Regions from separate parts of the Paenibacillus sp. UASWS1643 genome, predicted to be linked through region 2. Evidence: predicted binding sites of a transcription regulator. Region 2 holds the regulator's gene; the other holds the start of a gene.
The links. Region 2 encodes Rex, which represses fermentation and respiration genes when NADH is low (regulators of the CRP and FNR family bind a similar motif). Its sites were predicted from a motif close to TTGTGAAATATTTCACAA; they were not measured.
Positions count from the first base shown of each region.

Region 1: a site for Rex is predicted at 4,123-4,140, ahead of nirB (nitrite reductase large subunit NirB). Genes of this name have one in related genera too.

Region 1 is NZ_VXKZ01000096.1:80,133-86,646, forward strand. It holds gene FE296_RS05450 (YfbR-like 5'-deoxynucleotidase) at 1-177, opposite strand, end outside; gene FE296_RS05455 (formate/nitrite transporter family protein) at 387-1,169, opposite strand; gene nirD (nitrite reductase small subunit NirD) at 1,219-1,545, opposite strand; gene nirB (nitrite reductase large subunit NirB) at 1,604-4,033, opposite strand; gene FE296_RS05470 (metal-dependent hydrolase) at 4,309-5,016, shown strand; gene FE296_RS05475 (hypothetical protein) at 5,248-5,568, opposite strand; gene FE296_RS05480 (M42 family metallopeptidase) at 5,896-6,514, opposite strand, start outside.
Region 2 is NZ_VXKZ01000108.1:65,955-72,468, forward strand. It holds gene dinG (ATP-dependent DNA helicase DinG) at 1-2,377, shown strand, start outside; gene FE296_RS14825 (redox-sensing transcriptional repressor Rex) at 2,591-3,244, shown strand; gene FE296_RS14830 (amidohydrolase) at 3,231-4,538, shown strand; gene FE296_RS14835 (cell wall elongation regulator TseB-like domain-containing protein) at 4,578-5,108, shown strand; gene FE296_RS14840 (hypothetical protein) at 5,409-5,936, shown strand; gene FE296_RS14845 (AAA family ATPase) at 5,929-6,514, shown strand, end outside.

The DNA.
Region 1 (6,514 bases), on a different contig from region 2:
CTTCTTCCAATCTATGTTCACGCCTTGCTGCTCTTCAATATCGGCCAAGGTTTTGGCGTACTGAACTACTTTCCAGGAATGGGCGGATACACAATGTTCTTCGAACTTGAATTTGCCAGGGGTTCGAATAATGCGTTCAAGATCATTCAATGATCGGAAGTACGTATGAATTCCCATAGTAGAGATCATCCTTTGTAATTTTGAGTAGTCGCCTACACTGACTATACTCTAGTTATATTAACCTGGGATTAACGATGTATACATTGAATGTAAAACGAAGCCAAAAAGCCACCATGTATGACTGAACGTGAGTTCGGCATCCATCGTGGCTTTAGTTGTGTAAATGTTCTGTTATCTATCGTACGGAAATGCAGTTGGATAAAGAGTTACGCTTTTTTGCGTACTGATGAAGTATACCAGTAAGCCATTCCGACAAAGAGGGCACCGCCGATGATATTACCAAGCGTCACCGGGATCATGTTATGAAACCAGCCTGCCAGAGTAATGGTATCCGGGTGGTTTGGCAACAGCCAGGACAAGGACAGTAAAGTCATATTGGCAACACTGTGCTCATACCCACTTGCAATAAAGGCGTACAGACACCACCAGATGAGAGCGATTTTGGCGATATCCTCTTTTGTGCGAGCAGCCATCCAGATCGCCAGACAGACGAGCCAGTTACAGAGAATGCCGCGGAAGAACAACTCCGATACGGGAGCGGCCATCTTTTTGGCAGAAGCGACGAATAACAGATGTTCGGGCGCTGCCGTTTTGAACAGGCCGCTGCCTACAATAAGCAGGCTGAGCAGGATCGCACCTAACAAGTTGCCGAGGAAGACGAGTCCCCAGTTTTTCAGTGTATCTTTAACTGTGGTCCGGCCTGCCAGTGTACTCATGGTAAAGAACATATTGTTACCTGTGAACAGTTCCGATCCGGCAAAGATCACCAGTGTGAGCGCGAGTCCGAAGGACATGCCCATCAACATGGTTTGCAGTGGTGACTGTGCCGCAAGGAGCGGAGCACCAATACTGAAGATCAGAACGATGCCAAGCCCTACATAGGCACCAGCCATCAAGGCAGCAACCATATAACGTGGCAGGCTTGCGTTCATTTGATCCCGTTTTTTTACCGCAGCTTCAATAATTCCCTCAACACTTGGTGTATACATCACGGTTTCCCCCATTATTTTGCATCAATCTTTGAACGTTTCAATGGAGCTATATTTCGATCCAGACCTGGCCGTTCTCTACCTTCACCGGATACATCTGTACTTGACCATTGTCTGGTGCTTGCACAAGACCGGTAGTCAGGTCAATTTTCCAATCATACAGCGGATCGTACAGATAATGCCCGGACACGATGCCTTCAGCCAGCGGTCCACCCTTAGGGTGGGGATTGTGATTATCCGCAGCGAAGATGGTGCCATCCGATGCACGAAAGATAGCAAGCTGATGGTCCTTAATCTCAACTACTCTTCCGATTCGTGGCAGGAATTCTTCAACTACTCCGGCAGGGAAGTAGGTGCCTGATTGTTTTGTCGTCATCTAAAACCACTCCTTATCTATATTTAACATTCCGGCAGTATTAATCTTGCGAGCTTACTTATGGACGAGCCGATACTTCGATGCCGTGGAACATTTTGCTTTGGCCTTCCTCATTGCGAATCGCTTTTTGCCAAGGTTCTTCCACATGCTCAAGTGCGAATTCAATCCGTTGCATCAACGCTTTGCGTTCCTCAAGGTTATCCACGACAACCGAACGAATATGCTCCAGACCCATACGTTCCACCCACTCGGAAGTCCGCTCCAGATAGTTACCTGTCTCGCGGTAATATTGCATGATGGCTCCGCACAGTTCAATCAACTCTTCATCTGTTTTCACTTTGCACAGGGAATCAGCAAGTCTTGCTTTAATACCGCCGTTACCACCGATAAAGATTTCCCAGCCGCCGTCGTTACCAACGATACCGATATCTTTTGTACATGCCTCTGCACAGTTCCGTGGACAGCCATTGACAGCGTATTTGAACTTGGCAGGCAGATCCAGACGTTCGAATTTCCGTTCAATGCGAGCACCCATAGCCATGGAATCCTGTGTACCGAATCGGCAGAATTGGGAGCCGACACATGTTTTGACCGTGCGCAGCGATTTGGCGTATGCATAACCTGAAGGCATATCCAGTTCAGCCCAGACTTTAGTCAGGTCTTCTTTTTTGACACCAATCAAGTCAAGACGCTGACCGCCGGTAACTTTGACTGCTTTCACATCATATTTGACTGAAACGTCAGCGATGCGTTTGAGGTCCGCTGGTGTAGTCACCCCGCCGTACATCCGAGGTACAACCGTATACGTTCCATCCTTTTGAATATTCGCGTTCATACGTTCGTTAACAAAACGGGATTCTTTCTCATCTTCGTGTGTGTCTGGTGCAATCATGCCAAGGTAGTAGTTGATCGCCGGACGACATTTGGAACAACCTTCAGGTTGACTCCAACCCAGTACATTCATGACCTCTTTGGTCGTTTGTAATCCTTTTGCACGAATCTCAGCTACAATCTCATCCCGTCCCATGGAAGTACATCCGCATATTCCCTGTTTGGCTCCACTGCTGAAGCTGTCTCCCAGTACATATTGCAGAATCTGTTCCACAACCGGTTTACATCCACCGCAAGAGCGTGTTGCACCGGTACAGGCTTTGATTTCATCTACAGTGGTAAGGCCCTGGTTTGTAATTACATCAACAATGGTTCCTTTGGTTACCCCGTTACATCCACAGACGATCTCGTCCTCGGGCATCGTTTCAACAGAAGTTGCTTTCTTATGACCGCCGCAGCCTGTACCCATGAGTGAACCGTACAATTCCTCGGTCATTTCGGTCTGTTGTTTGATCAGTTTCTGCAATTCGGCAGAATCCGTAATGTCACCGAAGAGAACAGCGCCGACCATTTTATTATCACGAAGCAGAATTTTTTTGTAAGTCCGTTTCCAGTCATCTTTGTGCGAAATGACGGTGTGCTCTGGACTGTCGATGAATTCACCAGTTGAAAAGACGTCTACACCCGAAATTTTCAATTTCGTAGATACTACAGAACCTTCATATGGAGCGGTCTCTACACCGCAGATATGTTTCGCGAGAATCATGCCTTGTTCGAACAATGGGGCAACGAGGCCGTAACATACCCCGCGGTGCTCTGTACATTCCCCGACCGAATACACATTCTCAAGTGAAGTCTGCATATAGTCATTCACGACAATACCCCGGTTCACTTCCATACCGCTTTCGCGTGCTACAGTCGTATTGGGTTTAATTCCTACAGCCATGACCACAAAATCAACATTCAGAACTGTATCATCTGCAAAACGTATCCCTTCAACGCGTTCGCCGCCCAGCAGTTCGGAAGTCTGCGCACCCATCTTGAACCGGATACCCTGACGTTCGAGTTCTGCCTTCAACATGGCTGAAGCTTGTGGATCAAGCTGACGCTCCATCAGATCTTCCATCAGATGCACTACGGTAACTTCCATGCCAAGTTGTACCAACCCTTTGGCAGCTTCAAGGCCTAGCAGTCCGCCCCCGATAACGGCCGCTCGTTTATACTGCTTAGCAGCTTCCAGCATGACATTGCAATCGGCGATATCGCGGAAACCGACAACACCCTCTTTGTCATGTCCCGGAACGGGGAGAATGAAGGAGTTGGAGCCTGTTGCAATGATAATTTTGTCATAAGGAACGCGAGTTCCATCTTCAGTCACAACTTCGTGTGTCTCGGCATCGATTCGTGTAACCGTTGTGCCTGTGTGCAGCGTAATGCCGTAATCTTCATACCAGTGAAGGTCGTTCAGTACGATGTCATCCAGTGTTTTGCTTCCTTCCAGTACATAAGACAACATAATGCGGTTGTAGTTAGGGTAGGGCTCTGTGCCAAAAACGGTAATATCAAATCGCGTAGTTAATTTCAAAATTTGCTCAACGGTACTGATTCCTGCCATACCGTTACCAATGATAATGAGGTTCTCTTTTTTTCCGTTCATGTGTGTATGCCTCCTTGAATAGACGCTGTACATTACTCAAAATTTTAGTGGTTTATATTTGAAATTATACAAGGTGTTGACGACATTTTATGTGATTTAATTCACTAATAAAGATAAAAGAGTCATAAATATAATAATGTGAGCCCCATCACAGAAAGTTATATTTATTTTCATACAAATAAGAAATGCGAACTATTGTTCTTGTTTTGTTTTCGTTGTAAAATCGGAACTGGGCCGTATTGTTCCCGATTTCTTCGAAAGGACGTTTTTGCATCATGATGGGAAGATCCCACCTTATTATCGGGACAGGTGTGTCGCTTTCTGTTCTGCAGTTGGCCGGTATACCAGTGACAGCGCCGGCAGTTACGGTTGCACTGATTGGTTCGTTATTGCCTGACATTGATGAGCCAAATTCGCTGCTGGTATCCAGAGCCTTGCCTAACAGTCTGATCAGGTTGTTACAGACGATTCTGTTGCCCACAGCTGTATTTGTGTACTTCTATGTTCATGCCAAACCATGGAACCTGTTGCTTGCGATCCTCATTGCGCTTGTGTCATTCCTGCCTTCACGTTCGCTTCGCAAAGTGCTGATGTTTGCGATTGGACTCGGACTGGTCTTTTATGGTCATGCGTTTGCACCGTGGAACTTGATTGCAGGCAGTTTGTTAATGCTCTGCACCACACTGACTCATAGGGGACTGACACATACCCTGTACGGAACCGCAATATGGGCGGGCTTGTTGTATAGCACGACCCAGCAGCAGGGACCGGAGATTTGGGTAGCGGGAGGAACTGCATATGCGATGCATCTGTTGGCCGATTCACTCACCAATCGAGGTATTCGTCCGTTACCACCGCTCAAGTGGCGCATACGGGTGAATCTGATGAGTACAGGGACCAAGCGTGGGGCCGTTGTAGAGAATGTCTGCATTATGCTTACACTTATTTTGGCCTGGATTGCATTCTCACCGCTATTTCTATAGCCATCCAAAAACGCCAGCCCGCATATTGTGGGCTGGCGTTTACAGATATGCATTTCATAATGAATGGATCGTAATAACCTAGCCAATTCAGGATTGAGAAGGAGAATCAGTCAGGTCGTCAATATCGGAAGAACCAAATACAAATAAAACAACAAGAATGACAATAATCAGTAGCTCAGCGAACCCATTTCCGTCAAAGTCAGACATCACTTCAACCTCATTTCTTGGCGTTTAGGAATTGATTCTCTGTTGGAAAGCCCGTATAACGTCATTCAACGTCATATCGCCACCGATTTCATCGAGGAATTGCACCAGTTTGTCTTGATTCGATGGTGTAATATTTTGTAAAGTTTTATACTGCCCAACCAGTTCAACGACCAGTGTAGCTTCTCGAAACAACGTGACCGCATCCACTCTTAACTTCCCACTTACTAGTAATGCTGCAACGATAAGTTCCAGATTTCTTCCTTTAAGGTTGCCATTGAGAAGGGTGTTTGCGGCATTTGTTTTTTTGGTACCTTTATTCGATTTTCCATTCCTTCTCACTGCCATAACAGGTCCCCCGCTGCTTTGGTGTTTAATTCATCTACCGTTATTACATCTTATGTGTAATTCCCTATAATGTTCGGCCTATTAATCTACGTATGTTGAACTAAAGAATATTTACACTTGTCACTCCGAATGACAGAATAACCTTTCGATCACCGAATAAAGGCGAAGTAAATGCTTCCGAAGCAGCTTTCTTGCAGAAAGGTTTTAGCTCCGCTTCTTCAGGTTATTTCTGGCCTCTGCGTTCAAGTGTAAATGTGTCCAACTGATATAGTTGTGGATATAAAAAAAGAGACCTCCCGATATAGTTAGGAGGTCTCTTGTCAACTGTTACGCGTTATTAATTATGGTATTCATCGTTGTCCGATCAAGGCCTTTGACCAGCTTCACGATCAGTTCTTTGGCCGCATCGTAGTCGTCTGTATGAATGATGGAAGAAGAGGTATGGATATAACGTGCGCAGATACCGATCACTGTTGAGGGCACACCAATGCCACTCAGGTGAACTTGACCTGCATCGGTACCGCCTGGTGAGATGAAATACTGCATTTTGATCTGATTGGATGAAGCCGTATCTTGAACATATTCCACCATTCCGCGATGGGTGAACATGCCCGGGTCAAAAATACGAAGCAATGCGCCTTCTCCGATATGTCCAAATGACTGTTTGTCACCTGTCATATCATTCGCCGCGCTACAGTCAAGTGCAAAGAAGATATCAGGCTGAATCAGATTGGCCGCCGTACGTGCACCGCGAAGCCCCAGTTCTTCCTGAACCGTTGCACCAGCATAAAGCGTGTTAGGCAGTTTTTCCTTGTGCAGCGCTTCAACCAGTTCAAGTGCAAGTCCTACGCCGTAACGATTATCCCACGCTTTAGCCATAATTTTCTTAGGATTGGCCATAGGTGTGAATTCACAGATCGGTACGATCTGCATCCCAGGATGAATG
Region 2 (6,514 bases):
TCTGGATGAGTTAAAGGAATTACCGCTCATAACGATTCAGCGCCTCAGTGACCTGTTTGCACCAGAAGACAGTGACTTGGGTTGGTTTTTGGACGGAATGCGCAGTGAGAAGGAAGCAGAGCCGATTCAGGATCTGGACGGACATACCTATTATCGTCAGCTTGCTCTTAATGTAAGTGATTGGACTGATATAGGTGCACCACGCGATGAGCGGGAAGCTAACCCCCTCGATGGTGTAAGCTTCGAACAGTTTATGGACCAGGTTCGTGAGAATCTGAAGGATACGCTGGATCATTACGAAGAGCGTGAAGCGCAGACTCAGATGTTCAGCAGTGTAAGGCAAGCCCTGGATGAAGAGAAACATCTCTTGATCGAAGCAGGAACAGGTACTGGTAAATCTCTGGGTTATCTCTTGCCTGCTATTTACGAAAGTGTGAAGCAAGAACAGAAAGTTATGGTCAGCACGCATACAATCAACCTGCAGGAGCAATTGAGAGAGCGGGACATTCCGATGCTGACTCAAGTGGTTCCGTTCCCGTTTAAGGCTGCTGTATTCAAAGGACGTGGACATTACCTGTGCCTGCGCAAGTTTGAACACAAAATCAATAAACGTGAATTCGCTACACCCAAAGAGGATTATTTCACAGCTGCTCAGATGATTGTCTGGCTTACGCAGACCGAAACCGGAGATGATGAGGAACTTAACCTTAGCGGACGCGGAGGGGACTTCTGGGAGACGGTACAGAGCGAATCTGAGTCTTGTCTGGGAAGATCATGTCCATGGTTCCGCAAATGTTTCTACCATCGTGCCAAACATGAGGCCGGGTTGTCAGATATCGTAATCACCAATCACTCCAAATTATTTACGGATGTGAAAGCCGCGCATCAGCTGCTGCCAGCCTATGAGAGTCTTGTGATCGATGAGGCACATCATCTGGAGGATGTCGCTGGAAAACATCTTGGAATGCATATGAAATATTTCACCTTGGTTCATACACTGACCCGCCTGTTTAAGGACAGTCGTAATGGTCAGCTGCCTATGCTTCGTTCGCAGTTATCCGGGCATGAAAATTCGGTGCAATGGGGCTCCATGGTGGATCAGATGTTCCCGCTCGCTCTTGAAGTTAAGGAGCTGTGGGATCGTATGAGCGATGCCTTGTTCGGTCTGTTGCCTGAACGAAGTGATGCTTCACCGGGAGAGACGGGGCAATTTTCCCTGCGTCTGAAAGCATCTCAGAAACCTGCGAAATGGCAGGAGTTGCAGGATCTGGAGAACCAGATCTATGTGACTCTGGGGGATTTGGTCCGCAAAGGGGACAAATTGCTGCTTGAGGTGAAAGAGGATCAGGATGATTATCAATCGGATAGTCTGATCACGGACATTACAGGACTGCTGAAAGATCTGACCACATTGAAGGAGAATCTGCGTTTCTTCATGCGTATGGATGATGTCAAAACGGTGTACTGGATGGAAGCAAGCGGTCAGTTCCGCAGCAAATCTCTTCAGCTGTATGCTGTACCTGTAGATGTCAGTGCACAACTTAAGGATTTGTTCTTTGATAAAAAGAAAAGTGTTGTGCTTACATCGGCTACGCTCTCTGTAGATAAGTCATTCCAGTTCATGATTGAACAGCTTGGCTTGCAGGAAGCTTCCGAGAATAATCGGTTATTAACGTCGATGCTGCCATCACCTTTCAACTATCGCGATCAGGCACTTCTGGTGATTCCGCGTGATTTCCCGAGTGTGAAGGGCAGTGTGGGTGATGCGCACTTTGTCAATATGCTGGTGCAATCACTCGCAGAGACCGCAATTGCCACGCGTGGACGCATGATGGTTCTGTTTACTTCATACAAGATGTTGCGGCAGGTCTATGATCCACTGAAGGAGGCGCTATCTGGTAACGACATCTCGTTGCTTGGGCAAGGCGTTGACAGTGGAAGTCGTTCCAAATTGACACGCAGGTTCCAAGATGCCAAAGCTACGGTACTTCTGGGTACAAGCAGCTTCTGGGAGGGTGTAGATATCCCGGGAGAGGCGCTAACCTGTCTCGCTATTGTGCGACTGCCTTTCCAGCCACCGAATCATCCGTTGGTGGAAGCCAAGAGTGAGTTGCTTCAGGAACAGAAGAAAAATCCGTTCATGAAACTGTCCGTGCCGCAAGCGGTCATTCGTTTCAAGCAGGGATTTGGACGGTTGGTGCGTACAGCGAAGGACAGAGGAATTGTCATTGTTTATGATACACGGGTGATTGAAGCGTACTATGGTAAATTCTTTTTATATTCTTTGCCTGGTCCCAAAATGGAGCATATGCTGACGGAGCAAATGGTTCCACGAATTACCGAGTGGTTGGAAAAACCTGTTAATGAACAAGAATAATGGTTGTTTTGTTCGTTATATCATTGCATGACACTATCGTTTGGCGTTAAACTTTATTAGATATTTCCGTATCCGATTAAAGCAGTTGCACGTAAGAACTTATAACCTAAATTACAAGGAGCATTCTGTATACAACGTCTATCTTTGAATTTATACAGAATGCTCATCTTTTCATCTATTATTTTATCGTGGCCTTGGTAAGGGGGAGCAAGAATGAAATCGGATAAAATTTCGGAAGCGGTGGTACGACGTCTGCCTGTATACTTGCGTTATTTGAACGAGTTGCATCAGCGTGAGGTGGCTACTGTTTCTTCTCAAGAGCTTGGACAGAGGCTGGATCTGAATCCGGCCCAAATTCGTAAAGACCTGGCTTACTTCGGTGATTTTGGTCGTAAAGGGATCGGGTATGATGTATCCTATTTGATCGAGAAAATTCGTCACATTCTCAAAATTGATCAGCAAATTAATGTAGCTCTGGTAGGAGCGGGTAATCTCGGTCAAGCCTTGTCCAACTACAACGCATATCTGAAAGACAACATGAAGATTGTTGCTGTATTTGATGCATATGGACCGAAGATTGGTAGTCAAATTAACAGTTTGACGGTAAAACCAATGAATGAATTGACGGAAGCGGTTAAAACAGAAAACATCCGCATCGGAATTATCACGGTTCCGGATACGGAAGCCCAAAATGTAGCCGATCAGCTTATTGAATCCGGAATCGAAGCGATTCTTAATTTTGCACCAACCATTCTAAAAACACCGCCGCATATCCGCATTCACCATGCTGACTTTACAACGGATCTGCTTAGTTTGGCCTATTACTTGGAGACTGGAAAGGACGACGAGGAAGATGACAACAAATAGATGGGTAATTCACAACGGCAAATTTGCCGTTAATGAAGGCGGCACAACATGGAACGTGGTTCAAGGATACATGGTTGTTGAGGATGACAAGATTGTGCATATTGGTGAGACATTGCCGGATGGAGACAAAAATTGTACCAAAGTGGATGGAAAAGGACTGTTCTTCCTGCCGGGTCTGATCAATACGCATGGTCATGCAGCAATGTCGTTGCTCAGAGGGCACGGAGACGATCTTGCGTTGCAAGTATGGTTGCAGGAAAAAATGTGGCCGATGGAAGCGAAAATGACTTCACAAGACGTATATTGGGGAACTTCGCTATCGGTGCTTGAAATGTTGAAAGGCGGAACTACAGCTTTCCTGGACATGTACGATCACATGGATCAAGTTGCCAAAGTTGTGGAGCAATCCGGCGTTAGAGCAGCACTGGCACGTGGTGTAATCGGGCTGTGCTCGGAAGAAGAGCAACTGCGGAAGCTGGAGGAGTCGGCAGCGTTTGCACGTGAGTGGAATGGACAGGCAGATGGTCGCATTACAACCGTAATCTCGCCACACGCCCCATATACATGCCCTCCTGACTACATAGAGAAGCTTGTACAGGTCGCGAATGACCTGAACCTTCCTCTCCATACACATATGTCTGAAACGCTTCGTGAAGTGGAGCAGAACGTGGCTGATTATGGACTGCGTCCTGTGGCACATCTGGAGAAACTGGGCTTTTTCTCTCGTCCATCCCTGGTTGCACATGCGGTGCATCTGAATGACGAAGAGATTGAAATTTTGGCCCGTCATGATGTGGCTGTATCCCATAACCCGGGAAGTAACCTGAAACTCGCTTCCGGTGTTGCGCGGGTACCTGCGTTACTGAAAGCAGGAGTTACCGTGTCACTCGGAACAGACGGACCGGCAAGCAACAACAACCTGGATATGTTCGAGGAAATGAGACTGGCTGCATTGATCCACAAAGGTGTATCTGGTGACCCGACGGCTGTGCCAGCAGGCGAAGCGTTACTCCTGGGAACGTCATACGGTGCCAAATCCATTTTCTTGAACAATACCGGAGCACTTGAGGTCGGCATGAAGGCTGATTTTATCGCTCTTGACATTGAACAGGCACATTTCTATCCACATACAGACCTGATCTCACATACGATCTACTCGGCTTCTGCCAAAGATGTTGAGCACGTATGGGTGGATGGAAAACAAGTGGTCAAACACGGCGAATGTCTGACGCTGGATGAAGAACGCATTTTGCGTGAGTCTCAATTGGCATTTGATGGTCTGCTTGCTCGTTAATTGCAGGACAGAGCATCATAGGGAAAGGAAGTTCGGCTTTTGAAGAAAAAAAAGAAGTGGATATGGATTTCGCTGCTTGCACTGGTTCTGATTCTGTTTGGACTTCAGCGTTATTACGTCTATGTCACGCAGGACCAGCGCAAGGAAGAAGCTCTCGCTATACAGGCAGCACAGAAGCAACTGGGCATTACATCCTATGATGAATTGCGCAAGTACATCTGGGGAGACAAAGAAGGCTCTGACAACATCTACTGGACCCTGATCGGCAAAAATAAGGATAACCAGGATGTTATGGTCTGGGTTAAATTCGATGCAAACAATCAACCGGCTAAGGGTGCAAACGCTGTACACAGTGAGCTGCTGCAGAATGGCATGTCCGAAGCGCAGATCCGCAATCGCTTCAGTTCTGAAGTTCCTGCCGGCGAGATTAAACGAATCATGCCCGGAGTTGTGAATGGAATATATGTGTGGCAAGTGTATTATAAAGACGGTACGCATAACCACTATCGCTTTTATCGTTTTAGCAATGGAGAACAGGTGGACCTGGTCTACACACTCCCGAACAGCTAGTACAAATAGAGTGACATAACTAGAGAATTAGAGAAATGAAAGAACCGGCAGACGGATATCCGACTGAACCGGTTCTTTGTGTTGTCTGTAAACATTTTTGATTTAAATAGTTAAAATTAATAATTTATTCATATTTTCGCCTTCGAAAATGTATATACGATGTGATATACTCAGATATGTACTCACAGTTACATTCAAAACAAATAATCCTGTCGAAATTCTCGCAGGAGTCAATGTGCACATATTCGTATATACCAATAAGCCAGTAGGTTAGGCCAAAATCTGGGAGGGGTAATTCACTTGAAGCTAAAAGTATTGCCTATTGCTTTAACTGCCGTCATTTCAGCCGTTGTGTTGTTTGGAGGTTGGTTTGTATATCGTCAGGTGGCCGTGCAGAATCCGATTGAAAAGATGGTTACACGGTACGATGGAGTCAATGACGTTCAATTAACTATTAACCGCAATGACGTACAATTGAAACTGGATCTGCAACCGGATGTTGATTTGGGCAGACTGGTACAATATATTCACAAAGAAGGACAGACGGTGATTGGTTCACGCTCGTTAAAGCTGGATGTTGTGGATCATTCCAACGAGGCGCTTGAGAACTGGTGGGGTGATGCCATGTTTACCGTAGCCCAGGCGATGGAGAACAAGCAGTACACCGAGATTACACCAACGTTGTCGAAGATGGCGACGAACGGGATTAAAGTGAATACAGCTATGGATGACAACAATGTATATGTCAGTCTCAGTGACGGAGATGCCAGCAAGTTTATAATTCTGCCGCGTGTGCCCGGTCAGATAGGAGTGTGGCCTAATGCCTAAATGGACAAAAGAAGTTGCCATCGGATTTTTTCCTGTGTTGATTATTTTCCTTGCGTTTACTGGTGTTAATATTGTTCCGATTCTTATTGCAGCGGCGGTTGTCGGTGGTCTGCTGTTCATGATGCAAATGCGCGGCGGGATTACAGTAGGCGCTGCACAGGAACGTAAACGGAAGAAGAAAGGACCTTCGAAGCTTACTTTTGAAGAAATTGGAGGTCAGGACAGTGCCAAGCAGGAATTGCGTGAAGCACTTGACTTTCTCATCAAACATGAAGAAATTCGGAAGTTCGGAATTCGTCCGTTAAAAGGGATCTTGCTGACGGGCCCTCCAGGGACAGGGAAAACGTTGATGGCCAAGGCTGCTGCCCATTACACAGATTCTGTTTTTGTAGCAGCATCGGGTAGTGAGTTCGTGGAAATGTATGTTGGTGTGGGTGCCAGCAGAATTCGGGATTTATTCAAGGATGCGAGAACCCGTGCTACCAAGGAAAATAAGGAAAATGCCATTATATTTATCGATGAGATTGATGTCATCGGGGGTAAACGTGAAGGTGGTCAACAGCGCGAGTATGATCAGA